DNA from 2 places in the Undibacterium sp. TJN19 genome. Region 1 is predicted to be linked to the other one. Evidence: riboswitches for the same ligand, from Rfam matches in the RefSeq annotation. Region 1 holds a riboswitch; the other holds the start of a gene.
The links. Region 1 has a riboswitch for thiamine pyrophosphate ahead of ACO0LH_RS20730 (TonB-dependent siderophore receptor). Riboswitches for the same ligand answer to the same signal wherever they lie in the genome.

Region 1 (14,839 bases):
ATAATGCCTTGTCGGAAATGTGGCGTCATCCTATCCACACGCGTGAATTTGGCAGCCAGATCACCAATGTACTGCGCTGTTTGCAACTGGAGGCACATGGTTACCAGGTACGTGTTACGGAATTGGTAGGATGGGAACATTCGATGAAAAACGAACTCATCGTGGCAGAATATAAAAACCTGCCTGCCAGGCGGCCGGCAGAGCGTCTGGCTGAAGTCCTGAAAACAACAGGGCTGGAAGCCATGGAAAGACGGTTTTTCGTGCAATAGCGTCGTTTTCAGGACAATGACGGAAATAGTCACTGACCGGTCATAAAAAATGATTAATATCATTTATGCTTAATTTGTTTCGTACACGTCTTTACCTCATTTCAGAAAAGGATAGAAAACATGCTGGCCGCCGTTGATCTGGGTTCCAACAGTTTTCGTATGCACATCGCCCGCCACGAGGGTGATGTGATCAAGGTCATCAAGAGCGCGCGTGACCCGATACGCCTGGCCGCAGGTCTGGACAAGAATGGTAATTTGACGCCAGAGGCGATACAGAAGGCAGTGTCCTGCCTGGTGCGCTTTCGTGAAATTCTCAACGCCTATCCAGTAGAAAGCCTGCGTGTGGTGGCTACCAATACCATACGCATCGCTAAAAACGCCCACGTCCTGTTACCCCTGGCAGAAGCTGCCATAGGCTGCCCCATCGAAGTGATTTCCGGGGAAGAAGAGGGCCGCCTCATCTATATGGGCGTATCAAATGCTGTTGCGGTTCCGGGCGAGCGCCGCCTGGTGCTTGATATCGGCGGCGGTTCCACCGAGGTCATACTTGGCCGTGGCCACGAGATTGTCAAAGTTGAGTCATTTAGCATAGGCACGGTCAGGCATAGTGCCAGTTTTTTCCCTGACGGGCGGCTGACCGATGCCGCTTTTGAAGCCGCCATTTTATCGGCACGTTCGATGTTTGAAGATGCGGCACCACCGTATCAACCTGAGCACTGGCGCAAAGCCTATGGTTCCTCTGGCACCATGCGTGCCATTTCCGATGCGATCAGCAAAGGTGGCCTGGGTGATGGGACATTGACCTTGAAAAGCCTGAATGCGCTAAAGCAGTATTGCGTGCAGTCTGGCCGCATTGATCAACTGGAATTAAGTGGCATCAAACCTGAGCGCGTGGCCATGGTGGTCGGTGGGCTGGCGATACTGATAGGCTTGCTGACCGAATTCAATATCGCGGTCTTGCAGCCTATAGAAGCCGGTTTGCGTATGGGGGTGATGTGGGATCTGTATTTGCGTGCCACCAAACGCGATCGCCGCGAAACTGCCGTGCATAAAGTGGCAAGCCTGTTCCACACAGACCTGTCACGCGCCAACCGCGTGGCGGACATGGTGAAGTCCTTGTATCAGCAATTGAAGCCAGCTTCGGAAACCTATGTGCGCTTATTGCAATGGAGTGCGACCCTGCATGAAGTTGGTATGGTGATTTCGCATACGGGTTATCACAAGCATGGTGCCTATATGATAGAAAATGCCGACATGGCAGGCTTTACCACACGCGAACAAAGAGTCATGAGCAAGCTGATACTGAGCCAGAAAGGTAATCTGCGCAAGATCGGTGACGGCCTGGCAGACCAGGATTTTGCCAAGGCAGTATTGGCCCTGCGTTTATCGGTCATGCTCATGCATTCACGTGCAGAAATTGATTTTGAGGATATACGCCTGAAAATGAAAGGTCGTATCGAGCTGGAAATGAAACGCGACTGGGTGACAGTCCACCCGACAGTCGCGTACTGGCTGCAAAAGGAAATCGAGTCTTGGCGTGAAATCGGCATTGATTTTCTGGTCAGGGCGAGTGTTTAACGCCTCCGAAAAAGACAGGTTTGCAACCTGTCTTTTTTTTTGAGTAATGCGATCTCTTCAAGCTGGCGCTAGATAGTGTCAGACTTTTGGAGTATGACCTTCAGCCTATGTCTGCTTTGCCGATTTTCTATCTCCCATCCCCCATCTTCGTCCCATATCCCGATCCCGTATGTGAAACCCAGAGTCAGTCATGAAGCGGTCGAAACCGCACAAACCGATTATTCGTAACCAGGCTGATAGTGATGGCAGTATGTCATGCGGTAGATTGCGACGACAGTGGGCGGCACAAAGCGCTTTGTTTGAAATACTTAAAAAAAATATTTCATTGATCATTGTATGAAACGAATGTTTCATGTAACATTCGTTTCATGAATAGACGAGATGAACTGCGCGACAACGCGCTTAATTATTTTCTGGAACATGGCCTGGCAGAGCTATCGTTGCGGCCGCTGGCGGAGCATATCGGGACCAGTGCGCGATTACTGATCTACCACTTCGAGTCCAAGGAAAAGCTGATCACGGTGGTGATGGAAGAGGTGCGTTCGCGTGTACAACTATCAGTGATGAAAATGATGCAGGCAAATCGCGGTGAAGCGAGCATGGAATCGTTCTGGAGCTGGATTACCGATAAAGAAAACATCCGTTATGTGCGCCTGCTATTTGAAGTCCAGGTACTGGCAATGCAAAACCCTGCCATCTATGCGCAATTCTTGTCCGATACCAGTTCCAGCTGGCTGGACGTGCTGGAGCATGGCATACCTGAGTCAGCCCAGCGTCGCACCATTGCCACCCTGTGCAGTGGCGTGATCGATGGCCTGGTGCTGGAATACATGAGTACAGGTGACCTTGATCGGACTACTGCCGCATTGAAATTCTTCGTCTCCCTGTTAAGTCAGCACTCAGGAAAATTCAGCAAGTAAGCATTTCTCTATTTGTGGACACTGCATCGGTGGTCGCGCTGAAGATGTGGCGAAGCCAGGCAAGCTAACAAATTTCAATCAATACAGACCTTCGAATGTTTTATTACGCATGATACTAACCAGCATAAGGACGTGCCTGACATGAACAGCATCAATAACACCCCGGCAAATGTAGTAGAAACAATAGACAACCCTAAGAAATTATTGGCCTCACCCCGGCACACCTTGATGCTGTTTGGCATCGTCATGATCTTACTGGTGGCTGGTGTGATGAACTCTTCAAACACTGGGGCAGCCAAACAGATACCTGATTCGAATCAAATGCTCAAGACCAACCTGGTCATGATCTGCGTGCTTTGGTATTGGGCATTTTTCATTTACAAAGGCATGAAAGATTATGGTCATTCTGTGCTGGAATTTTTTGGATTAACGAGCTTCAAACTGCATAAAATTTTCAGTGATTGCGCGTATGCAGCACTGGCATTCGCACTGATTTATGCATGTTCATATGGTGTGCACACGCTCTTGCCGGACCAGGCTTCGCAGGCAGGCAATCCGATTCTTTCTTCACAGCCGACGGGTTTCTTTGGTATAAGTGCCTGGATATGCTTATCTATCAGCGCGGGCATATGTGAAGAGATCGTGTTTCGTGGTTATCTTCAACGCCAGCTTACTTCAATGACGGGAAACGTCGGTGTCGCCATCGTGCTCCAGGCCATCCTGTTCGGTATTGGACATGCTTACGAAGGACTTAGCTCGGTATTGGCAATCGTGTTGCACGGCCTGTTCCTGGGTATTCTGGCAAAATGGCGCGGCAATATCCGCGCTGGTATTATTGAGCATGCTGGCTGGGATATTCTTGCCGGATTCGGATTCATCGGTGCAAATTGGTAGTCCTGTGAAATAAAAAGAGACAGATTTTCAAATCTGTCTTTTTGTGAATCTACCTCGAAATTTTGAATCTGTCAGAAATCAAATTGCGCTGATACTTTATAAGTACGCGGTGCACCCGGGAACAAATAGCCGCCCAGTGATTGCGTCACGTCACGCCAGTAAAATTTATCCAGTGCATTGTCGATGTTAAAGCGCAGGGTCGTCGCGGTGCTGCCAATTTGCGTCGTATAACGTGCACCCAGGTTCAATACATGATAGCCAGGCACGCTGACGGTATTGTCAGGGCTGAAGGCTTTGCTCGATGCATATTGCCAGGTACTGTTCAAATTCAGCCCCTTGATTTCTGCGACGGCATAATCCAGATAGACCGAAGATTTCAATCGCGGCACATTCATGACACGCTTGCCGTCAAGGCTGCTGATGCCGGTATTTTGCTGCTTGGCATCCAGTGCAGTCAGGCTGGCACCCAGATTCAGTTGTGGCAGTAACTTACCCTGTGCCGACAGTTCCAGCCCGGTATGCAGTGCTTCACCATTGCTGACATAGATGTTGCTGGCATTGGTATATTCCAGTGGTTTCTTGATGCGGAAAATCGCAGCCGACAAATTCAGATTGCGCTGGACATCGGCTTTGACGCCAATTTCAAACTGTGTCGATTTGCCAGGGTCCAGCATCTGATTGGCATTGCTGGTGCCAAAAGGCGCAATGCCGCCGTGCTCCAGACCTTGCGCGAAACTGCCATACAGCGAAACCGTTTGAACTGGATTGAAAACGATAGCCGCAGTAGATAAAAACTTGCTCTGGTCGTAGCCCGGATTGTCAAACTGTGTGCGTGAGATATGCAACTGACGCAAGCCAAGATGCAATTTCAGATTGTCTTGCAAGCTGATGATGTCCTGAACAAATGCTGACCATTCCTTATCTGTACGGCGCAAAAAGACCGGGCCGGTTTTGTTCATTGAAGGCGGAACGACGACGGGGTGGAACAAATTGCTCGTGCCCACATAGTCGTACACATAATCACCATAGTAATCACGTCTTTGTGAGTTACTGAGGCCAACAGCAAATTCATGGCGTAAGCCATCAGTAGCAAATTTACCGTTCAGCAGCGCCTGCGTACCCCATAATGATTTGGATTCATTGACGCTTTGATAGTCGTACACATCATAGTCACCGTTCGCGCAATAACCAGGGTACAAATTGGCTGAGCCACAGCCGTAAGGGAAGGCTGTGTAATCATCACGCTTGAATTCGTGCTTATTCGCCGCCAGCGACATGCGCCAGTCCGTATTCAACTGATATTCAAATCGCAGACCCAGATTGCTGTTGCGTGTATCAACCGGCCTTGCCCAGGGTTGCTCATTAAGCATCAGGTCAGCAGGTACGCCACGCGGCAAATCTGTGCCGTTGAACAATTGAAAACCAGGGACAGACAACTGTGATTTATGCTGGTAATCTGCATCAATTTGCAGCAGGGCCTGTGGGCTAATGTGCCAGTCAAATGCACCAGAGATAAACTGGCGCTCGCCATTTGCACCTTTCACATAGGAGCGCAAACGCTCACCAGCAGCGTTGATGCGGAAACCAAATTGCCTGTCGCTGGAATTATCGCTGATATCGGCTGCGCCATACAGAGTGCCGCGCTCACTGATTTCCATCGTGATTGAACGCAAGGGCGCAGTCGTTGGGCGCTTGGTCACATAATTGATGATGCCGCCTGGTGTTGCAAAGCCTGCCTGGAAACCGGCAATACCTTTTAATACTTCTATGCGTTCCTTGTTTTCCAGCGGGATTGAGGCATCACCAGGTATGGCGAAGCCATCCTTGCGATAGCTTGATGAGTTATCGAGTGCAAAACCGCGTATGGAAAATTGTTCTGCATAGCCGATCGCGTTATAGGCATCGTTGACGCTGGCATCAAATTTCATCGCATCGCTGGTCTGACGCACACGCAAATCCTGCATCTGGCTGCTGGTCATGACGTTAACTGAAAACGGCGTATCAACCAGTGGTGTTTCGATAAAGCCAGCTGTTTTGCTGCGCTCTGCCTTGGGCTCTGTGGTTTTGCTGCCTGTGATGGTGACTTCCGGCAAGGATTTTTCTGTGCTTTGGGCATAGACTGACGGCAGTGCTACATAGGCCAGTGCGATAGAAATGGCAATAGTGCTCGGGCGAAACGTGATGTTTGACATGATTTGCTCAGTAGTGCGTTGTGGCATGACAGCGCGGGAGCAAACAAAGAATCGGATTTGACGGGACTTTGCGCTTCCCTTCGCTGGCATTATCCAGATCAGGTAGAAGGGACTCTCTCACCCGGAAACACTATTTCCAGGACCCCTAGCCAAGCCGCTACTTTAACATGAAATGAGCGGTGTGCCTTGCGCTGGGGCGACGGTACTGGTGTCCGGCATTTTATGGCGTGTCCATAAATACGCGAAATCATTATGAGAATGACTTTTCAGACAAGTATTTGTATAATTGAAAACATTGCGTTTAATATATCAAGCTACGCCTGTTAATTTGCCTTGCCTACTATGAGATCCCTATGTCTGCCTTCGTTAAAATAATATTCAGCCTGGCTGCCTTGAATGCGGTCGCGGCATATGCGCAGCAGCCGGTTAGTGCGCCCGAATTCAATCTGAAACAGGAGCGTGCATCAACCGGCTCAAATATCCAGCGAAATGCCGTGACCGGTTTGAATGTGCCCATCAATAAAGCGTATGCTGACTTGACGCCGGAACAAAAAAAGCTGGTGAAGTCCCGTTATGAAAAAATGGATGAAGCAGACGAACCACCTTATCCTTTGAATGGGGTCAAGGACTTATACCGTGTGATCGCAAAAGGCCAGGATGCATTGCATTTGCAGGGTGAATTAGTCATTTTTGCTGAAATCAATGAAGAAGGTAAGCCGACCTCAGTAGGCGTTGTCAAGTCACCTGATGCCCGCATGTCGCAGCTGGTTGCCATGGAGCTGATGAATGAGCAATTCAAGCCAGCAATCTGTAAAGGCCAGGCTTGCAAGATGAATTATCCGTTGCATATCACCCTGACGACATCCCATTGAAGCAGGGCGCCTGCGATGTCTTTGCAAGACCTCGCAATAGTAAAAGCGGCAGGCTGGCAAATTACAGATGAAAACGGCAGGCTAGGCTGTTTGTTTGACGATGCTCTTTTGTGTCCTGAAGTTCTTCCACAATCCTTCAGCTGAATACACGACCAGGGCAGCCCAGATGGCGATAAAACCAGCCAGTTTGTGGGTATCAAAAGGTTCGTGGTATAGCCACACGCCCAACAGCAATTGTATGAGGGGCGACATATATTGCAGCAAGCCCAGCGTCGTCATTGGTATGCGACGCGCACCTGCTGCAAACAAGAGCAGGGGGATGGCGGTGATGGGGCCGCTCAGCAGGATGAGCAGCTTGATGTTCGCAGCGCCGGCAATAAAGGCATTGTGACCTTGCATGCCCATCCAGATCAGATAGCCAAAGGCAAAAGGAAACAGCAGGGCAGTTTCCAGCGACAAGCCTTCCAACGCACCCAGTGCTGAGGTCTTGCGCAATAAGCCATAGCTGCCGAACGTGATGGCAAGTACCAGGCCTATCCATGGCAAGTGCCCGGTCTGGAACGTTAACCAGGCAACCCCAAACGCGGCCAGGGCAACGGCTATCCACTGACCTGGGCGCAGTCGTTCGCGCAGCAAGAGCGAGCCGATCAGGATATTGACCAGCGGTGTAATGAAATAGCCAAGGCTGGCATCTATCACATGCCCACTATTGACTGCCCAGATATAGACGAACCAGTTGGCAGATAAAAGCAGGGCGCTCAGGGCGAAGCCGGCAATAAGTTTAGGCTGGCGAAATGCTGGCCTGATCCATCCCCATTGCTTGCGCCAGGTCAGCACGCCAGCCAGGAACAGCAATGACCACACCATGCGATTTAATAAAATTTCCAGTGCGGGGACTTCGTGCAGTGCCTTGAAATAGATAGGAAACAGACCCCATAGCAAATAAGCGGAGCCTGCAAACAAAATGCCTTGACGCATGAGTGACAATCAAAAAATACGCTTGCACTTGCAAGCCGGATTCTTATTATCGCTGTAAAGACGAATGCTTGCAGGGCAGGGCTATTTTGCCCTGGCTGTTGCGATGTGTTTGCACAGGGCTTCAGTACCATCGAGTATGCGTGGCCCGGCGCGATTGAGCCAGTCGCCTTTGACAGCGTAAAAATTATTCTTGCGCACTGCGGTCAATATCGAAAACTGCTGCCAGTCTGACAGTGCATCGGTGCTTTCTCCGCTGGTCAGCATCATGTCGGGATTGGCAGCCAGCACTGCTTCCGTGGTGATGGTGGAACTGAGTTCTTTCAGCTTGCCAAAGACATTCCTGCCACCGCACAGGCGTATCGCAGAAGACACCATGTGATCATCATTGAGTGTCATCAGGGGTTTGCGCACCATTTGGTAGAACACGCTGACCGGGGTGGCAGATGCGGGTAACTGATAGGTTTTGCGCAGGCTGGCGAGGCGGGTGCGAAATCTTTCTGCGGCAGCCTTGCCTGCTGTTTCTGTTCCTGCCAGTATCGCCAGTCTTTCTATGGATGTTGCCACCATGTCGAAATCGCGTGGTTCGCTTTCAAACACGGTAATATGGTTGCTGCGCAATTTGTTTGCCAATACCTTTGCATTGCCGGTGCCCCAGATGACGACCAAATCCGGCTTGATTGCCAGCAGGCGCTCCAGATCCAGCGCAAAAATATTACCTATCGACGGCAATTTTTTTGCCGCTTCTGGATAGTCGCTGTAATCCGTCACAGCGACTATATTTTTTGCCGCACCAGCTTCAAACAATAACTCGGTCACATGCGGAGCCAGGCTGACGATGCGTTGCGCCGGTTGCTCCAGCGTGATCTGACGCTGGGAATCATCTGTGACCGTAATACCGGCTTGCGCGGCGCTGGCAAACAGGCTAAGCAGGGCAGTAAGGCTGGCAATGCGCAGGGCCGGGCAAAATATCGACATCAGATTTCCAGATTGTCGATCAGGCGGGTGTTACCCAGTTTGGCGGCAGCGACGACCACCAGCGGCGCTTGCTGGGCGATGTCACCAGCGGATGGTGGTTGCAAATCAGCGCGCTTGCGTATGGAAATGTAATCAGGTTTCCAGTGGCGTTCATCCAGTTTCGCCATGGCCCGACGTTCCAGTTCAAACATATCCAGATGGCCGCCACGCACTTCATTGGCAACGTCATTCAGCGCCTGGTACAGGGCAGGTGCTTCAGCGCGTTCTTCGGGTGACAGATACATATTGCGTGAAGACAGGGCCAGGCCATCTTCGGCACGATAGGTGTCCGCCGCGATGATTTCAGTTGGCAGGGCAAACTGTTTGCTCATGTTACGGACGATCATCAGTTGCTGGTAATCTTTCTTGCCAAATACGGCCACGCGTGGCTGCACGCAGGAAAACAGCTTCAGTACCACGGTAGTGACACCGGTAAAGAAACCTGGACGGAATTCGCCTTCCAGAATATTGCCCAGGTCATCCGGTGGGCGTACGCGATATTCTTGCGGTTCCGGGTACAGGTCTTTTTCGGTTGGAGCAAACAAGACGTACACGCCTTCTTTTTCCAGTTTTTCTACGTCAGCCTGAAAGGTACGCGGGTATTTGTCGAAATCTTCGTTGGGGCCAAATTGCAGGCGGTTGACAAAAATCGATGCCACGACTGGGTCACCATGTTTTTTTGCCAGGCGCATCAGGGATAAATGCCCTTCGTGGAGATTGCCCATGGTTGGTACAAAAGCAGTGCGAAGTTGCCCACTTAACTGGTCGCGCAATTCTTCAATGGAGGAAATGATTTTCATGTTGCTGCCCTATGTTGGGTAGGTTTTTTTTATTGAATGGCAATCAGGCTGGCGAATACGCCAGACGCACGTAGATGGGCGCAAATGCTTCTGCCTGGGTGATTTCTATCAGCGTTTCTTTGGCTAGTTCCAGCAGCGCCACAAAATTGACGACCAGTACAGGCGCGCCACGGCTGGGATCAAACAAATCAGAAAATTCAACGAATTTGGCTGATTGCAATTTACGTAAAATGCCCGTCATATGCTCGCGCACTGACAATTCTTCGCGGCTGATTTTATGATGCGCGACCAGGGTCGCACGTTTTAATACATCTGCCCAGGCAGATTGTAAATCAGCGATATCAACATGCGGCCAGTGCAGTACAGTGTTTTGCTCGACGAACACCTGCGCATGCAAAAAATCCCGCCCCAGTTGCGGGACGGCATTCAGGTCATAGGCAGCCAGCTTCATTTGTTCATATTCGAGCAGGCGACGTACCAGTTCTGCACGCGGATCATTGGCTTCATCGCTGTCAGCAGTCTTGTTTGACGGTAACAGCATGCGTGATTTGATTTCAATCAGCATCGCTGCCATCAGCAGGTATTCAGCTGCCAGTTCAAGATTATGCTTACGGATCTGATCGACATACTGCAAATACTGCAGCGTGACTTGCGCCATCGGGATGTCGAGAATGTTGAAGTTTTGCTTGCGTATCAAGTACAGCAGTAAATCCAGCGGGCCTTCAAATGCTTCGAGAAAAACTTCCAGCGCATCAGGCGGGATGTAGAGGTCGTTCGGCAATTTGAACAGCGGCTCACCATACAGTCTGGCAAATGCCAAACCATCGACAACATCAGGTGTGCTGTCGACTGCGCCAACCAAAGGGAGTTCGGTTGCGGGTAAAGCCGTTGTGGATGTCACAAGCTTCTCGATGGTGTCGATTTATCGAAGTTCTTGATGTAAAGGCTGGCTCAGCCTTTATTTTGATAAACGTAGGCTTGCTGGTTGATACGTGATTCTTGCTGACGTTTTTGGGTATCCAGATCGACAGGCTTTTTGTCCCACAGCAGGAAGCGGCCATCACGCTGGCTTTGCTCCAGCGCCGGGTTCGCCTCTTTCAGGCTTTTGATGAATTGAGTCGCTTCGGACTCGTACAACTGGAATTGCTTGGAAAATTTCATAATTTGAAATAAATACGAAAGATCAATTAAAGTCGCATTTTACTCTGCTTTTGACCTGATAACGGTTTTTGCACCAGGCTTGAGGTGCCAGATCATACAGAGTGGATCACAAGTCTTTGACATCCAGCCATTTTTTGACGTGCTGAGGGTGGTAGCTGGCAAATTTATGCAAAAGGGACGCTGCGTCTTTGTCTATGTACAACAAATCCAGATGCTGGGAGCGCAAAAACCCCTGTTCTACCGTGTGTAAAAGAAAATCATGCAACTTCTGGTAAAAACCACCGATATTATATAAACCTATTGGTTTTTCATGAAAACCCAGTTGTGACCAAGTTAATACTTCAAATAATTCTTCCAGCGTGCCTATACCGCCTGGCATGGCGATAAAGGCATCCGACAAATCTGCCATCATGGCTTTGCGTTCATGCATATTCGCAACGATATGCAGCTTGGTCAGAGCGGTATGGCCAACTTCCTTGTCCATCAGGGCTTGCGGTATCACGCCGGTTACCTGGCCGCCAAGGCGCATGACCTCATCGGCGATGATGCCCATCAGTCCGACATTGCCGCCACCATAGACCAGGCCAAGATTCTGCGCGACCAGTTGCGCGGCCAACTGGCGTGCGCCGGTCGCATAGTTTTCTGTAATGCCAGGAGAGGAGCCGCAATAGACGCAAACAGTTTTCATTGTGGATTCATCTTGCGCAAATAGTCTTGCGACAATTTTTCAAAGACATGCTTGGTTTCACCGCGCAGGTAAGGGCTGATCAATACAATGACCTGGTAGCAACCGCGTGCCAGCGATTCGGACATGGTTTGCAATTCAGTATATTTGCGGGGATTGCGCACATATTCATAAGAGAGCCAGTAGGTCGCCACGACCACCATATTGGTCGACAAGGCATCAATATCCATATCTGTTGCTTCAAACTCACCATCTGCGCGCAAGCCATTGCAGAGTTCGGTCGCTACCTTGATCTTGTGCGTCAGAATCTGCTTGAATTCCAGTTCCAGTTTGCGGTTTCTCGACAGCAGGTCATTGAGGTCACGATAGAAAAAACGGTAACGCCAGACCAGTTCGAAAGTCAGGTGCAGGTAAGTCCAGATATCCTGGATATTGGCTTTCCTGCCTTGAGGGAAGGCCAGTTTTTTGTTGATTTCAGCTTCAAACTGAACAAAAATGGAATTGACGATGTCGTCTTTGTTGCGAAAATGGTAATAGAGATTGCCAGGGGAAATATTCATTTCCTCTGCGATGACTGTCGTGGTGATATTGGGTTCGCCGAATTCATTGAACAGGCGCAGGGATAATTCCAGGATGCGTTCTCTGGTTCGACGAGGAGCTTTGTGTTGCATGTCATTCTTCTCGATAGATTATTTCATAAGAATAACATTGAAAAGCCAACATCAAAAGAAGATCAGTTACCTATCATTCGTCAGCGTCTGCTTTGCGGTCAATTTCGGCGGGAATATGAACCAGGCGTGTCTTTGCAAGCCGGTCATGCAGAAACTGGCCGTTTTTATCCAGGCGGGCTGTCATTGCCCATGCCAGCATACCGAGGGAGACGACAATAACCATCGGCCATTGTTTAAGGCCAAGCTGATAAACCAGCGCTGCCGCCGGCAAAAACCACATCCAGGCAAGACAATAGCGAACGATGGCCTTGACGACAGGCAGTTTGCCGCCATCCAGGTCAGTGACCTTGATACGCCAGGTTTGCATGGCCAGGGTCTGGCCACTACGGCTCCAGCAAAAGACAAAATACGCGCCTACAACAAAAAACAGCCAGAACTGCCGTGCGTGACGCAAGGTAAGGGCATGCCTGCTTTGCGTAGAGACGTCGAAAATCCAGCCAGACACGAAAACGATGCCAAATAGCAGCATGCCTTCATAGACCATGCAAATCAGTCGACGACGTAAAGGTGGTGCAGAAAGTTCAGGATTCACAGATTTACTTGGTAGTACCTTGCGTAGCAGCAGGTGTGCTGGCTGGTGTGGCATCAGCGCTGGACGCTGCTGGTGCAGAGGCAGGCACAGCGACTGGGGCAGGGGTGACGACAGCAGGTGGCGCCACAATGACGGGCTTGGCTGTTGGCGTTGTGACTGGTTTGGGGCCGATCTTCAATGGGGCCAGAATGGTCGGATTCTTCAAGGCATTTGCCGGAAGATTGGTGACACTTTTCTTTTTTTCGTTTTCAGAAGCGAGGCGTTTTTTCTCTTCCTCACTCAATTGCTGGTATTGCTGCCATTGCGCTGATTTGTGCTCTGCCTTGACTTGTGTTGACTTGGCGAAATTTTCACGGGCGGCCATGCGCTGTTCTGGTGTCAGTTTGACCCAGTCACGCATACGCTCTTGCAATCTTGCCTGCTCATCCGGCTTCATCAAGGCATACCGGTTTGCGATTTCCAGCCATTTTTTCTTGCCCAGGTCAGACATTCTGTCCCATTCCGGGCTAAGTGGGGCAAGTGCTTGTTTCTGTACTGGGCTAAGGTCTGTCCACAAAGGCTTTGAGGCGCTGCCAGGTTGACCAAGAGCGGATTTGGCTGATGTAGCAGGTGCAGGCGCAGATGCGCCACTTCCACTGGCAACAGCCAGTGGAAGTAATGCTGAAACGGCGATAAGGCAAAGCAATTTACGCATGAAGTGAAACGGCACGCCTATTCCTCCGTTTTGTTCAAATAGGCAGTAAACCCAGTGTCAACATAAGCGGCTGGTGGCAATTCATCCACCAGAACAGCAGTATCAATATCGGCCAGTTCATTGATGTTTTGTTGCTGCTCGTACTCATAAACGCCAATCAGGCCGGCCACCAGTACCAGTAACGGTAATGCGATGCCGAGCTTGCCCAACCAGGAGCCAGGGCCCTGGAAAGAAAAGCCTGAATTACCTGCAAGTATGCCTTTAAATGCTAATACAGCAACAGGTGCTTCCTGTTTCTTTCGTGCTATTGCTAATTTGCGTGCCTGTGCCAATCTGTCGAGAGTGGGTGCAGGGATGCTTTCCGCTGACTCATTCAGCGCTCTTCTTACCTTGTAAGCAAACTCAAGGTCTTTCGCTTCTTTTGAATAATTCATAGGTGTATTCCTTTCGCCTTGAGGGTTACGGCCAATGCATGTGTGGCCCGCGAGCAATGAGTTTTGACACTGCCTTCAGAGCAACCCATTGCAGCGGCGGTTTCCGCTACATCCATGTCTTCCCAATAACGCATGAGGAAGGCTTCCCGTTGACGTGCTGGAAGCTTTTTTATTTCTTCGTCAATTATATTCAGAACCTGCTCACGTTCTATCTTGTCCGCACTGGATTCGGAAGCTTCCGAGCCTTCTTCAGCTGCATAACTTTCCAATAAATCAAAATTATCGTCGTCTTGATTATTGGATGGCGTAATGCTGGAAAACAGGCTGACCCAGGTATTGCGCACTTTTTCCCGGCGGAAAAAGTCAAGTATCGTGTTTTGCAAGATGCGCTGGAACAGCATGGGCAATTCAGCGGCAGGCTTGTCGCCATATTTTTCGGCGAGTTTGATCATTGCTTCCTGAACAATGTCCAAAGCAGATTCTTCATTGCGCACCGTATAGACGGCATGCTTGAATGCGCGACGTTCGACGCCTTCTAAAAAGCTGGATAATTCTTTGTCTGTGGCCATTGTTGGCAATTACGTTGTTTAGCGGGCGTTTCTTTGCAAGCTGTTTGGTTTCGATTCATAAAGAATACGCCAGCACTCAAAATTGCGCACATGCTAGCAAAAATACGGCTTTATGTCCTGAATTTTGTAATGAATACCCAATTGTTAACTTTCTTCTACCTTTCCTGGACGAGGGAATTTGTTTTTTTACGAGAATTTTCCTTGACCAAAATGCTGCGACGCAGTACCTTGAGAGTCCGCTCCAAAATCTCGGGGCACAAAATGCTTGTCTGGAACAGCCCACAATGCCGTCGCCGACAGGTTCGCTTTAAGAAGCTGTTTGTTCTGACCCATGCCACAAGCGTGAGAAGTCTGTCGTTGTAAAGCCTTAATACTGATTGAACGAGTGCACTAAGCCTTGCCTGGCACCATATCCAACGGATGTGTAAAGGGGAATGTGAACGCACATAAAGGGATTTCAGCTTTCCGGTTTTTGCATGTCGATTTCGCCAGGAAAGAACATCCGATCAATCTCCT
Region 2 (14,839 bases), on a different contig from region 1:
ATTGCGCCAGCATCACTTACAGGTACTGTTCCACCCAGCAACCACATTTTGTTATCAACAGAGTTATTGTCAGAAGTAACTTTACCGTATGCCAGGGCTGCTTTAACTACGCCGAAGTCATATGTTGCACCAGTGAACAAATGTTTGATAGCTTGTGCAGTTGCATCATTTTCTGTGTGATAAGCAACTACGCCAAGGAATGGGCCAGCTGCATATTGGCCAGAAACGCCAATACCGCGATTTTTAGAATTGTCGCCAGCAACTTCACCAAATGTGTAAGCAACTGAAGCAGAGAAACCGCTCAGATCATTTGTAGAGTAGTTGATTGTGTTTGTGGAACGTGGGTTGGTAGCGAAGAACAGATTACCGAAACCAGTTGCGCTTGTACTTTGGCCAGCAGTGCCGCCGATAATACCAGTGCTGAATGGATCGATAGAGTCAACAGCATCAAACATAGGCTTGTTTTGACGACCCAGTTTAACTGTACCGAAATCACCAGCCAGACCTACCCAAGCTGCGCGACCGAATGCAACGCCACCTTGAGCGGATGCACCTGTATCAGCATTAACGCCCATTTCCAGTTTGAAGATAGCTTTCAGACCGCCGCCCAGATCTTCAGTACCTTTGAAGCCCAAACGGGAACCGGATTGAACGCCAGAATCCAGAGATGTGATATTGCCTGCACCTTTAGTACCAGCGCCATTGCTTTCATTTTGCAACGCCATATCCAGTACACCGTATATAGTTACGGAAGACTGAGCTTGAGCTGTACCAGCGACAGCAGCCAAAACGGACAGAGCGATGAGTGATTTTTTCATTGATATTTCTCCAAAGGATTTCACATTGATATGAACTACATTGAGCACAATTCGCGCAAAAACAGAGCCAAAATTGATATTACGAAACGCGCTAATTCTTAAGAACCTACAAGACTGCTAAAAAGAAGTTAACGTATTTGACCAAATATGGTGTTAGACAGCCAAGCAAATTCGGCTTTTGGAGGGAATAAGGGGTAAAAATGTCTCAGATAAGCAACAAAAATTGCCTACAAAGAAACAATTTTAGTACCTAAAAGAAACATTACCATGTGGTAATAAAACCAAAATCACGAAAAAATAACAGAACTTATCCTTCAGAAAAGCAAACTGCAAAGGTCGCCCCAAAGGCGACCTTTGCAAATACTGTGCAAATCAAATGATCAGAATGCGTGCAGAACACCCACTGCAGTGCGCATTGCTGAGCTGTTACCAGGTCCAATGATGCCCAATGCCAGAGAAACGTCTTGTGCATTCACAGATCCAGCTTTTGCATACGTCAAAGAGGCATACGCTGTTGTGCGTTTGCTAAATGCATACTTGGCCAGGGCGATGTATTGGTCAGCTTTACCATCGATATCGCCAGAACGCTTGGTGTTGTAGTAAGCAGCAGTCAGCGTGGTTTGATCTGACATGAAGAAATCAACACCGAGACCGATCACAGCCAGTTTGCGGTTGTTGGCGCTAGGCAATGCATCAATCTTGATATTGCCGTCAACCGTGGTTTGGGCATAAGTGCCGCGCAACATTACGGATGGATCTACCTTGAATTTCGCACCGCCAGCCCAGCCTGTCAGCGTGGCTGAATTGTTCACATCTTTCATTTTGGCGTAAGACATCGCAGCACCGTTAGTGCCATCGGTAAAGAAGCCAGACAGACCTGCGTAGCTACTTGCAGAATTGTCGCCTGCTTTTTCACCGAAGCCATACATCAATGCGCCGCCGAAACCAGACATCAGTGGTGAAACGTATTTGATGGAATTATTTTGACGCAAGGCTGTACCGCCCTGGTTAGTACCGAAGCCGCCAAAGAATGCACCAGCATTGAGGGCACTGAACATCACGTTAGGATTGGAACCTGCATGTGCCAGACTGATAGGATCAGCCAGACCAACGGAATCCACACCCAGAATATTGTTACGACCCAATGTGACTGCACCGAAGTCACCGGACAAACCCACCCATGACAGACGATCAAACAGGGAAGTATTGTTACCGCTCTGATTAAAAACGTTACCGCCAAAGCCTGCGCCAGCCGCGCCAGTGTCATTGGCCAATGTGCCTTCGAGATTGAAGTTAGCTTTCAAACCGCCGCCCAGATCTTCAGAACCCTTGATACCCCAGCGGGAAGTCAATAACTGACCTGCATCCATCGATATTTTGGAGCCACCTGTTGCTGTCTGGTTAGTAGTCGCTACCACCGCAGCATCAATGATACCGTAGATGACGACTGAGGATTGCGCGGAAGCATTCGCCGCAAATGCACTCAAAACTGCAAAAGCCAGTATCGTTTTTTTCATTTAAACAGTCTCCAAAATTATAATGTGTAGTCATTGACCCGCTATTTTCAAACGGTCATGCTTTTTGTATTTAGTCTTGCCAAGACTTCGAAACCAGCAGATTAAGAAGCTAGATTCCATTGAAACAAATTACGCGATTTAGGGCAAAGAGAATTTGCGAACGATCGTATTTAAGCAAATTTTATGTGGTGTTACCGCAACAAGCATCGTCTTTCTCATTATGAAAATCTTAAGCTTTCTGAAAGCCTTGTGCCAAATCATACTTGGCAGCAATGCTTCTGAGCGACTTTCTACATCTGTCCTATAATTCCATTCATCTGCCATGCAGTGACCCGCCCTCCCTAACGCAGGATAAGTGTAAGAATGATGAACATATTGCCTCTAGATCGTTTTATTCTGGGATTTGACCGCGCCCTGCGCGTTGTCAGCAGCCAAGCACGTGCAAGACGCAACAATCCGGCGCAAGATGTACCTGATGCCGAGATGTCGGAACAGGAAAAAAGTCATAGTGCCGGCCTGATGCGCGTCAATCATGTAGGTGAAATCTGCGCCCAGGCGCTATATGACGCGCAAGGCGGATTTGCCAAAACCGAAAAAATTCGCCAGCAGTTTTATGAGTCAGGCATAGAAGAAGAAGACCACCTGGCCTGGACGGCCAATCGCCTGAAAGAATTGAATTCACATACCAGCCTGTTGAATCCACTGTGGTATGCCGGTGCCTACGCCTGCGGTCTGATGGCCGCCAAAAGCGGTGATGCGCCAAGCTTGGGCTTTGTGGTGGAAACTGAAAAACAGGTAGAGGCACACCTTGCCAGTCATCTGGACAAGCTGCCTGCGCAAGACCTGAAGTCACGCGCCATCGTTGAGCAAATGCGCGTGGATGAAATTGCGCATGGTGCTGCAGCCCAGTCTTTAGGTGCGGCGGCCATGCCTGCCCCGGTCAAACTTGCCATGCAGTTGATGGGGAAGGTGATGACAACGACAGCATATTTTGTTTGAGGTAGAAGTCTTTGAATCCAGGCAGGTATGCCAGGCGCTACGCCCGCCTGATTACGCGTTTAAATTTTCTCCAGCTTGGCAATACTCAAATCAAGTTGCTTCATGCCAAACTTGCCAAAATTGATGTGTGCGCTAGGGCTAGCGCCGCCGCTCCCCCCCTCGATTTTGACAATCACCCCTTCACCAAATTTTGCATGTGCAACACTTTGCCCTATGCGCCAGGCCAGGCCCGGGTTCTTTTGCTTGAAGCTTTGGGCAATCTGATTCGCTGCTTCGTCCGGTGCTTCGTCCCAGGCTGATTTCTTGTTGCCAAACCAGCTGGCCTGCACTTTCGGCGACAGCCATTTCAATGCTTCTTCAGGCAACTCTTCCAGAAAGCGTGAACGCATGTTGTAACGCGTCTGCCCATGCAGCATGCGGGTTTGCGAAAAACTCAGGTACAGGCGTTTGCGGGCACGCGTAATTGCCACATACATGAGGCGGCGTTCTTCTTCCACGCCGCTTTCTTCCTGTGCGCTGTTTTCATGCGGGAACAGACCTTCTTCGAGACCGGTGATAAACACCGCATCAAATTCCAGACCCTTGGCAGAATGCACGGTCATCAATTGCATGGCATCCTGTCCGGCCTGCGCCTGATTGTCACCTGCTTCCAGCGACGCATGTGACAAAAAGGCCGACAGGGGAGACATCACCGTTGGCAAGGCGGCGTCAGCATCAATGATCTGACTGCCGTCGCCGTTATCCAGCAAGACTGCGGCACTGCTGGCCGGGCCGGCAAAAGCCGGGGCTTCTTTGTTGAAACCTTCTTCGGATACAAACAGGGTGGCAGCATTGACCAGCTGTTCCAGATTTTCTATGCGGTCGGCACCTTCTTTTTCAGTCTGGTAATGCGTCAGCAAGCTGCTGACTTCTAGCACGATCCTGACCATTTCCGGCAACGGTAGATTCTGGGTTTCAAAGCGTGCGCCTTCTATCAGTTTGACAAACGACGCCAGTGAAGAACCGGCCTTGCCGGTGACATGACGCACGGCGGCATACAGCGACATATTCTGCTGCTTGGCAGCATCCTGTAATTGCTCGATCGAACGCGCACCGATGCCACGCGTAGGGAAGTTCACCACACGCAAAAAGGCAGAATCATTATGCGGGTTGTCCATCAATTGCAGATAGGCGATGGCATGCTTGATTTCAGCACGTTCAAAAAAGCGCTGGCCGCCATACACGCGGTAAGGAATATTCGCGGTGAACAGCGCATGTTCAATCACGCGTGATTGCGCATTCGAACGGTACAGGATGGCAATTTCACTGCGCAATGAACCTTCACGTATCAGGCTTTTGGCTTCTTCTATGATCCAGTTGGCTTCCTGTATGTCGCTGCTGGCTTCCATGATGCGCACAGGCTCACCATGACCTGCATCCGTACGCAGGTTCTTGCCCAGGCGCTTGCTGTTATTGGCAATCAGCACATTCGCGCTGTCGAGGATATTGCCATGCGAACGGTAATTCTGTTCCAGCTTGATCAAGTTCTGTACCTGGAATTCCCGCTCAAACGCCGACATATTGCCGACATTGGCACCACGGAACGCATAGATACTCTGGTCATCATCGCCCACGGCAAACACGGCACCGGGACGCTTGGTACCTTCGCCTGCCATCAGTTTCAGCCATTTGTATTGCAGGTCATTAGTATCCTGAAACTCATCGACGAGAATGTGGCGAAAACGTTCCTGGTAATGTTCGCGCAGCGGCTGGTTGCGGCTCAGCAGTTCATAGGTGCGCAGTAACAATTCGGCAAAATCCACCACGCCTTCGCGCTGGCACTGGGCATCATATAAATCATAGAGGCCAACCAGTTTACGGTTGAAATCATCATAGGCATCCACCTGTGCTGCACGCATGCCCTGGTCTTTCGCCCCATTGATGAAATACATCAGGGTCTTGGGCGGGAATTTCTCATCATCGATATTATTCGCTTTGAGCAGGCGCTTGATGAAAGATAACTGGTCGCCAGAATCCAGAATCTGGAAGGTCTGTGGCAAACCTGCATCACGGTGATGGGCGCGCAACAGGCGGTTACACAGGCCGTGGAAAGTACCTATCCACATCCCGCGTGTATTGATAGGCAACATGGCTGACAGCCGCATCAGCATTTCTTTCGCGGCCTTGTTGGTAAATGTCACTGCCAGCAAGCCGCCCGGTGACACTTGCCCGGTCTGCACCAGCCAGGCGATGCGCGTCGTCAGCACCCGCGTCTTGCCCGAACCTGCACCAGCCAGTATCAGCGCAGATTGCGCTGGCAGCGTGACGGCAGCCAGTTGTTCAGGATTTAAGTTATGGAGTAAATTTTGCATAGAAGCGATTATACGGCTTATGGATAGCTGCAACAGAAGATCGCCAAACAGCGGCCAGTAACACCAGGCATTTCCCAGCCTTGACAAGTCGCGGACAAAACACAGATAATCATCTGCAACATATTTCGATTTCAAAAATGCAAACCATGCAAGCCATTTTCCAAGACCAGCAACAAACTCAAGGCAGCACTGCCCTGAGACAGGTCTTGGCCAAGGCAAAGAAACAGACGCTCATCTGACCGGGGCGCGCTGTCCCGTCAGTTGAGCTGACAGGATGGCAAAACGGTTTTCTCCCCCTTGCAAATCATGTCAACTCCACCGGCGGGTTTTATTCGGTTAACAGGAGAACAGGCATGACAGTCACAGCAGGCAGCAGTAATTTCAACGATAATCTCAACAACAATCTCAGCACCAATACGTGTCATAGCATACGCACCGATTTTTCCGGCATCTGGGTCGCTATCGTGACACCTTTTACTCATGAGATGCATGATATTCATGGAACTCCGGGCGATGCAGCGCTTGATTTACCCGCCCTGAAAAGCCTGGCCAGCCAGCTCATCGCCACAGGCGTTGCGGGTCTGGTAGTTTGCGGCTCGACTGGCGAAGCCGCGTCACTTAGCCATGAGGAACAGATGCAAGTACTGGATGCAGTGCTGGAAGTAGTACCAGCATCACAAGTCATCATGGGCCTGTGCAGCAACAATATGCAAAATGTCATGCACAGACTACACGTCATCGCAGAGCGCAAGATCGCTGCCGTGCTGGTCACCGCGCCATACTACATACGCCCATCGCAGGCAGGTGTGATTGACTATTTTCATACAATTGCCAATGCCTCGGCAGTGCCGATCGTGCTGTATAACATCCCTTATCGCACAGGCGTGAATATGGAATTGCCAAGCTTGCAGCAACTGGCACGCCATCCCAATATTGTCGCTATCAAAGACTGTGGCGGCGACCAGCAAGCCACCATGCAACTGATTATTGACGCAGACATACAGGTGCTGGCGGGTGAAGACCAGCAGGTGTTCAATACCCTGTGTCTGGGCGGTGCGGGTGCCATCATTGCTTCTGCCCATATACGGCCTGATCTGTTCTTGCGCATGCATGAACAGATCAGGGCCGGGCAACTGGGTGAGGCCAGGACGATCTTTTATCACCTGCTGCCTGTCATGCAGGCGCTGTTTGAAGAACCCAATCCTGCTCCCTTGAAAGCAGTACTGGCGAGCACGCATGCCATGCACAATGTCTTGCGACCGCCCATGCAGCTCGCCACAGCTGCCATGCAAGACAAAATGCAGGGGGTGCTTGAGCGTTTGCAAAGTCTTCCATAAAAAAGCGAGATTGCTGAGTCTGGCAAAGCAGCCGATAATGTGCGTACTGTCACTTATCTGCCCTATTATGACGTTACGCCTAGCCAGCCTGCCCGCAATCCTCGCCAAGTTCATGCTTACTGCGCTGGGCATCGCCGTGTTCAGCCAGGCCATGCCGGCTTCTGCCATGACCATGTTGCGGTCGAATGAAACCCTGATCCTGTATGGCAAGATTGAAGCCGAAGATTTTTTGCGTTTCCGCAAAAATCTGAATGAGGGGCCGGTAAAAAATGTTGTTCTGACGGAGAGTCCGGGCGGTGACCTGTATGCAGCCTATAATATTTCTTACCTGATCACTGCCAGGAAAATCAATACCGCCGTCAGGGGAAGCTGTTTTTCAGCCTGCGCCATCATTTTCATGTCAGGCATTGAAAGACAGATGCTGGCCGGGAACGATCTCGCGCAAACTCACCTGGGTTTTCATGGCCCGCACAACCAGCAAACCAGGGAAATAGTCACTGAACTCATTCCCAAAATGCGCGAATGGCTGCTTAAAGCTACGCAGGGCAAGTTCCCGGAAGAATTGCTGGATCAGGCTTTGTATATCAAAAAAGCGAATGACATGATGTTTTTCTATTACCCGGGCGCGAATGCGAAAAAGGGCAATATCCGCTTCTGCGGCGAAGGTACTTTGGTCAACCCGCGCCAATGCGAAATCATAGAAGGCCATGATGCCGTCAGTGTCGGCATCCTCACCACGGCAGAGTTATTGAAGGTAGAAACCCTGGAGCAACCGACAACAACACCAGTTGATAAGGAAACCAGCAAAGACGCCAGTGGTAGTACGATCAAGCCCTGAGTCCCTACCTGTATTGCTGATCACGCGCAGAGAACAAATCTGAAAACGCACGCGCTGCCTGCTGCGGCTGTTCTGTCATATATACGCTGCTGATGACCGCCACCATGTCAGCACCCTGGGCCAGCAGGGGCTGGCAGTTTTCCAGTGTCATGCCGCCGATGACCACGTTTGGCGAATCAAATTCTTCAACGGCCTCACCAACGATGCTGGAGGGTGTCGTCACCGCATATTTCTTGATACGCGATGGATAGAAACCGCCGAAGGCAATATAGCTTGCACCGCCTTGAACGGCAGTGCGTGCCAGTTCCAGATCGCCATAGCAGGATGCCCCCAGTATCTTGCCTGCACCCAGTTTCTCCCGCGCTTGCGCGACCGAGATATCCGTGCCGCCTACATGCAGGCCATCGGCATCAAGTGCCAGACACAGCTCCAGATGGTCATTGATGATGAAGGGTTTGCCAAAACGGCGGCACAGGCTCAACAATGCTTCAGCCTGCTCACGGCGCAAGGCCGGGCTGGCGGTCTTGTGGCGGTATTGCACAATGTTCGCGCCGCCAAGCAAAGCCTGTTCTGTAACGGCCAGCAATTGTGCCGTATCATCCCAGTCAGGTGTGACGATATACAATCCCTGTAATGGATTTTTCCCTGCGTCTTGAACGTCTGGTGAATTCATGATTTTTTTCTCGTATTCAATAAGGGTTGACGCGCCGGGATAAGCTGGCCTGCGGCGATCGCATAAGCCTGTTGCAGGCTATGCTGGGTATAGCTTTGTGCTTGTTGCAAAGCATCTGCCAGCGCAACACCATTTGCCAGTTGCCCGGCGATTGCAGATGCCAGCGTGCAGCCACTGCCGTGAAACTCTCCAGGTAAGCGCGGCCACTGCCATTCTTGCGGCCTCTGCCATTGCCCATGCTGGAACCAGATATTTTTTACCTGTGCTTCTGTTGCATGCCCACCTTTCAGCAAGACATCAGCGCTTGTATTTTGCATCAGGCTTGCCACTTGCGCCTGTATGTCATGGCCCTGCGGTGACAGGCGTTTCAGTTCTGGCAAATTGGGCGTGATCAGCGTCGCCACTTTCAATAAAGGCGCAATCGCTACTACCGCATCATCAAGCGACAAACTATCGCCATGACCACTGCCCAGTACCGGGTCAACGATGACTTGCACATCAGACTGCTGCTGTTTCATTTTCTGGATGAAACTCGCTATCGCCGTGGCATTTTTCTTGTGCGCGACGATGCCCAGTTTGACAACCCGGACCGGTATCTTGGCAACCAGCGTCATGGCTTGCTGCAAGATAATTTGCACATCCACTGCATGCACGGCATAAGCATGGTCATTGTCTTGCACCGTCAATGCCGTAATCACCGGCAAGGCATGCGCGCCCTGCGCGGCAACGGCTTCAATATCTGCCTGTATGCCGGCACCACCACTAGGGTCATGCCCGGCAAACACCAGTACACAGGGACGCTTAAGCGCTTTCATCAAACAATACGGCCAGCCATGGGGGAAGATGGGGAAGCCGCAAACTTGCGCGGCATGCGGCCCGCCAGAAAAGCTTCCCGTCCAGCTTCTACTGCCAGGCCCATGGCACGCGCCATGCGTACCGGATCTTTGGCACCGGCAATTGCAGTATTCATTAATACACCGTCGCAACCAAGCTCCATGGCAATCGCTGCATCAGACGCTGTACCAACACCGGCATCGACCAGTACCGGCACCTTGGCCTGATCAATAATCAGCGACAGATTCCAGGGATTCAAAATACCCATGCCCGATCCTATCAATGAAGCCAGCGGCATGATCGCGACACAGCCTATGTCTTCCAGCATGCGCGCCTGTATCGGGTCGTCACTGCAATACACCATGACGTCAAAGCCATCCTGCACCAGGGTTTTAGCGGCTTTCAGGGTTTCCGGCATATTCGGAAACAGGGTTTTCTCATCGCCCAGTACTTCCAGCTTGCACAGCTTGTGGCCAGCCAATAATTCACGCCCCAGTCGCAAGGTGTAGATCGCATCTTCGGCGTTATAGCAACCGGCTGAGTTGGGTAGTATGGTGTATTTGCTGGGAGGTACGACGTCCAGCAGGCTTGGTGCATTCGGGTCCTGGCCTATATTCACGCGGCGTATTGCAACCGTAATGATCTCGGCACCACTGGCTTCCGTTGCCAGCCGGGTTTGTTCGAGGTCTTTGTATTTACCGCTGCCGACCAGGAGGCGGGAGCGGTAGGTTTTGCCGGCTATGGTTAAGCCTGGGTTGTTTTCTGTGTTCATTGTTTTCTCCGCATTGGGGAAATTGTTTTTACTTGCGTACCTATAAGGAAATATTCGTGCAAATTGAATTGCGGACCTTCCCCCTTAAAGAAATTCGAGTTGAGATGGGAACCCATTGGCCTCGTAGGTTGGGCCGGGCCTCGCTAAGCTACGCTTTACCAGCCCAACACGGGCCTTAAATCAACATGCACGTTATTTGAATGCGAGTGTTGGGCTGATGAAACGTAGCCCAACCTACAAGACTATATCCCCTCCCCTTGAAGGGGAAGGGGTTAAAAACTCAACCGCCACCAATAGCACGCACAACGTCAACATTATCTTGCTCGCGCAACTGATGCACTCCCCACTGCGACTTGGGAATAATCTGCCGGTTCACCGCCACCGCAATCGCCTGCTGCGACAGATTCAGTTCAGCAATCAGATCTGCCAACAGCGCACTGCTCAATTGCCGCGTTTCTCCATTAAGCTGTATCTCCATGATGGCTATTGCTTCTTGTAGATTTCTGCACCGGATTTGATGAATTCAACCGCTTTGACTTCCATGCCTTTTTTCAGCGCCTGTATCTCGCTGATACCTTGCGCATTGGCATAGTCGCGTACTTCCTGCGTGATTTTCATCGAGCAGAAATGCGGGCCGCACATGGAACAGAAATGGGCAACCTTTGCAGAGTCTTTAGGTAAGGTTTCATCATGGAATTCGCGTGCCTTGTCGGGATCGAGACCGATGTTGAACTGGTCTTCCCAGCGGAATTCAAAGCGCGCCTTAGACAGGGCATTGTCACGTATCTGCGCACCTGGATGGCCTTTTGCCAAGTCGGCAGCGTGGGCAGCGATTTTGTAAGTGATGATGCCGTCCTTGACATCGACCTTGTTGGGCAAACCCAGATGCTCTTTCGGTGTCACATAGCACAACATCGCCGTGCCATACCAGCCTATCTGTGCAGCACCGATGCCGGAGGTGATGTGATCGTAGCCGGGGGCGATATCAGTCGTCAAAGGGCCCAGGGTATAGAAAGGTGCTTCATGGCACTGTTCCAGTTGCAGGTCCATGTTTTCTTTAATGAGGTGCATGGGCACATGACCGGGGCCTTCTATCATGACCTGCACATCATGCTTCCAGGCGATCTGCGTCAGTTCACCCAGGGTTTTCAATTCACCCAACTGCGCTTCATCATTGGCATCATAGATGGAACCAGGACGCAGGCCGTCACCAAGACTGAAGGACACGTCATAGGCTTTCATGATTTCGCAAATGTCTTCAAAATGCTCGTACAGGAAGCTTTCTTTGTGATGCGCCAGGCACCATTTCGCCATGATGGAACCACCGCGTGAAACGATGCCGGTCAGGCGTTTGGCTGTCATCGGCACATATTGCAGACGCACGCCTGCGTGGATGGTGAAGTAATCGACGCCTTGCTCAGCTTGCTCGATCAGCGTGTCGCGGAAAATTTCCCAGGTCAGGTCTTCTGCCTTGCCATTCACTTTTTCCAGTGCCTGATAGATAGGCACGGTACCGATAGGCACGGGTGAATTGCGGATGATCCATTCGCGGGTTTCGTGGATGTGCTTGCCAGTGGAAAGATCCATGACATTGTCGCCACCCCAGCGTATTGCCCAGGTCATTTTTTCGACTTCTTCACCGATGGAAGAGGTCACTGCCGAATTGCCGATATTGGCATTGATTTTGACCAGAAAATTACGGCCTATGATCATAGGCTCGATTTCAGGGTGGTTGATATTGGCAGGGATAATCGCACGGCCACGGGCGATTTCTGAACGCACGAATTCTGGTGTGATCTCTTCAGGTATCGCTGCACCAAAAGACTGACCCGGATGCTGCCGTCCCATGACTTCTGCCAGTTTGCTACCCATGGGGCCAGAGGCTTTCAGGTTTTCCAGGTATTCTTTCCTGCGCAGGTTTTCGCGTATGGAAACAAATTCCATTTCCGGCGTGATGATGCCCTGGCGCGCATAGTGCATTTGCGAGACATTCTTACCTGCCAGAGCGCGGCGTGGCAGGCGTTTCAGGTTGAAGCGCAGCTCCGCCAGTTTGGGGTCGTGCAGGCGGGCGATGCCATACTCAGAGCTTGGGCCAGTCAGCTCTTCAGTGTCATTGCGCTCTGTTATCCAGGCACCACGTACTGATGCCAGGCCAGAACGGATATCGATTTTTACTTCAGGGTCAGTATAAGGACCAGAGGTATCGTAGACATAGATAGGTGGATTTTTTTCCGATCCAAACATGGCGGGTGTATCAGACTGTGTGATTTCACGCATGGGTACGCGGATATCGGGGCGGCTGCCCTGTATATAGGTCTTGCGGGAATTCGGCAGTGGTTGTATGGCTGCCTCGTCTACCGTCGCGGTAGCGGACAAGAATTGCGGGTTGGCGTTCATTTTGGCTCCTTTGCTTTGTTGGCATGGAGCCAGCAAAGGAGTTTCCAAAGTCGGTATGCGCACATTAAAGGTGGCAAGAAGTCTTCGGCAGCTTCCCTTCGCTGGCATTATCCAGATCAGGTTCGAGGGTATTTCTCACCCGCCAGCAAAATGATGGCAGGACCCCTAGCATTTTTGTGCAGCCCTTATTTGCATAAGGACGACGACGGCAGATTATACGACTTTTGAATTGCAGGTGTTACTTATTTATTTGAAGGCTTGCTGACTACTTAAAAGTTGTTGCGAAATTAAGCTGGCGTTGTTGTGTCGCCTTGCCGCCTGGCCATCTTAGTTTCGCAACGGTCTTAAACAGCCACCGGATTTTCTGTTGCCTCATGCAAATTATTTGCTGCGGCCTTTACCGGGCCATGCACTTCTGCCAGTTCTACCATGCCATCCTTGATGGCGGCGGACAAATCATGATCCAGTACAGGCAAGGCTTCGGCATATGGTTTTAACAAACGGGTCACGCCATAGGCACGATTGCGGCCATTGACCTTGCCCAGGTATAAGGCCATATCAGCAATCTGCAAGGCTTTTTCCCAATTGCAAATGGTTTCAGACATACCGGAAAACGGCAGGCTAATGAAACCGGCCGTTAATGTCACCGGTACTTTTTTGCCATCGACATCCATGCCTTCTTCGCCGATAGTGCGCAAGACGCGGTCAACCAGATTTTTCAATTGTGCTGGGTTGGAACGGGGTGAATAGATCAAAAATTCTTCACCGCCCCAGCGTAAGACCATATCGGTATCGCGCACGGTATTGCGCAGGCGATGCGCCACTTCCATCAACACGGCGTCACCAGCAGCATGGCCGTAGTTGTCATTGATATTTTTAAAATGATCAATGTCCATCAAGATCAGGCAATCCGGATTTTCCAGACTGTCTTCACGTCGTTCGCCTTCTGGCAGAATAATACGCGCCTTCATCAGGTCGACAAAAGAACGGCGGTTATACAAACCCGTCAAAGGGTCGCGCACGGCATGAAATTCAAGCTGCTGATTCACCTCGATCAATTTCTCATTGGTCTTGCGCACACGCTTATACAGGAAAAAAATCACGACACCAACCATCACCATGACCACCGCAGCCAGTGCCAGGATAACCTGTTGCAAACGCCGGTTCTGGATTTCAGCATCTTTCAACTGATTTTCCCGCGCCAGCAATTCAATCTGCTTTTGTCTTTCCTGGGCATTGAATTGTTCCTGCAAGGTAGCCACGGCACGGGCACGGTCAGAACGGAACAATTCATCGCTGAGCTTTTGCTGTTCGCGGACTATCGCCAGGGCTTCCTTGTGCAGGTCAGCAGCTTCATACATATTGCCGATTTCGCTGAGCAGGTTTTCCACATCCGACTTGGAGCCGGTTTCCATGAAAAACTTCTTGGCTTCATTGATATAGCTGATGCCCTGACTAAATTTCTTTTGCCCCGCCAGGCCGAAACCTATATTTGCCTTGGCCAGGGCGATCGCAAATTTATCGTCGATGACCTGGGCTTTTTCCAGCGACATCCGGGCCGCCCTTTCGGCTTCAGCGTACTTGTGGACATGCAGATAATAATCTGAAATATTTCCCAGTGCGGTGGCCTCTACGCCAGGCATGCCTGCGTCCTGGGCGATCTGTACTACTTTTTTGTAGGATTCCAGCGCTTCTGCGTACTTATTGAGGTCAATAAGCGCCAGGCCACGTGTCATGAACAATGAGGCGATGGTCTTTGGAGTATCGATTTTTGGCGCCATTGCCAGCGCTTCATCGGTAGTTTCCAACGCCTTTTCGGCATTGTGCATACTCAGGTATAAGCGGGCGATGGATTCCATGCGATACAGTTTGGCCTGTAGCTGGCGACGTGGTATGAAATCAGCCAGGCGCAGGGCTTCCAGGCTATAAGGTAAGGATTTATCAAAATTGCCTATCGCCAGTTGCACTGTACCAAAGGCAATATTCAGGCGCATCAACACTTCGGCATTTTTGCTGTCACGCAGGCTTTGCTGGATATCGCCGAGTTTGACCAGTGCTTGCGCAAACTTGCCTTTGTCGAGCAATTGAAAAGCTTCTCCGATAAGGGCCAGGCCTATCATATCGGTATCATTGTGCGCTTTCGCCAACTGCAACAATTCTGCATTGGTGGCATCGGCTTCCTTCAATTTTCCTGCATCATACAGAACAGCAATCAGGGTCTTCAGGACTTCTGCCCGTAAGACATAATCGGCATTTTTGTCGAGTTTTTCTTTGTATTCCTGTAATTGTCTGAGGGCGGCAGT

Region 2: it holds a riboswitch for thiamine pyrophosphate, as region 1 does, so the genes downstream of both, thiC (phosphomethylpyrimidine synthase ThiC) here and ACO0LH_RS20730 (TonB-dependent siderophore receptor) in region 1, are expected to answer to the same signal.

The regions. Positions count from the first base shown of each region.
Region 1 is NZ_JBMPPL010000008.1:197,832-212,670, forward strand. It holds gene ACO0LH_RS20710 (class I SAM-dependent methyltransferase) at 1-269, shown strand, start outside; gene ACO0LH_RS20715 (Ppx/GppA family phosphatase) at 390-1,847, shown strand; gene ACO0LH_RS20720 (TetR/AcrR family transcriptional regulator) at 2,216-2,767, shown strand; gene ACO0LH_RS20725 (CPBP family intramembrane glutamic endopeptidase) at 2,909-3,661, shown strand; gene ACO0LH_RS20730 (TonB-dependent siderophore receptor) at 3,733-5,853, opposite strand; TPP riboswitch at 5,912-6,010, opposite strand; gene ACO0LH_RS20735 (hypothetical protein) at 6,207-6,725, shown strand; gene rarD (EamA family transporter RarD) at 6,807-7,703, opposite strand; gene ACO0LH_RS20745 (cobalamin-binding protein) at 7,785-8,678, opposite strand; gene panC (pantoate--beta-alanine ligase) at 8,678-9,517, opposite strand; gene ACO0LH_RS20755 (segregation and condensation protein A) at 9,561-10,418, opposite strand; gene ACO0LH_RS20760 (DUF3460 family protein) at 10,469-10,678, opposite strand; gene ACO0LH_RS20765 (TIGR00730 family Rossman fold protein) at 10,785-11,366, opposite strand; gene ACO0LH_RS20770 (TetR/AcrR family transcriptional regulator) at 11,363-12,034, opposite strand; gene ACO0LH_RS20775 (RDD family protein) at 12,108-12,626, opposite strand; gene ACO0LH_RS20780 (DUF3106 domain-containing protein) at 12,631-13,335, opposite strand; gene ACO0LH_RS20785 (DUF3619 family protein) at 13,338-13,754, opposite strand; gene ACO0LH_RS20790 (RNA polymerase sigma factor) at 13,751-14,323, opposite strand.
Region 2 is NZ_JBMPPL010000002.1:59,908-74,746, reverse strand. It holds gene ACO0LH_RS08500 (porin) at 1-818, opposite strand, end outside; gene ACO0LH_RS08495 (porin) at 1,199-2,335, opposite strand; gene coq7 (2-polyprenyl-3-methyl-6-methoxy-1,4-benzoquinone monooxygenase) at 2,699-3,334, shown strand; gene ACO0LH_RS08485 (UvrD-helicase domain-containing protein) at 3,394-5,685, opposite strand; gene dapA (4-hydroxy-tetrahydrodipicolinate synthase) at 6,039-7,022, shown strand; gene ACO0LH_RS08475 (hypothetical protein) at 7,090-7,860, shown strand; gene thiE (thiamine phosphate synthase) at 7,865-8,533, opposite strand; gene thiD (bifunctional hydroxymethylpyrimidine kinase/phosphomethylpyrimidine kinase) at 8,530-9,348, opposite strand; gene ACO0LH_RS08460 (thiazole synthase) at 9,348-10,139, opposite strand; gene thiS (sulfur carrier protein ThiS) at 10,420-10,617, opposite strand; gene thiC (phosphomethylpyrimidine synthase ThiC) at 10,623-12,536, opposite strand; TPP riboswitch at 12,613-12,713, opposite strand; gene ACO0LH_RS08445 (diguanylate cyclase) at 12,881-14,839, opposite strand, start outside.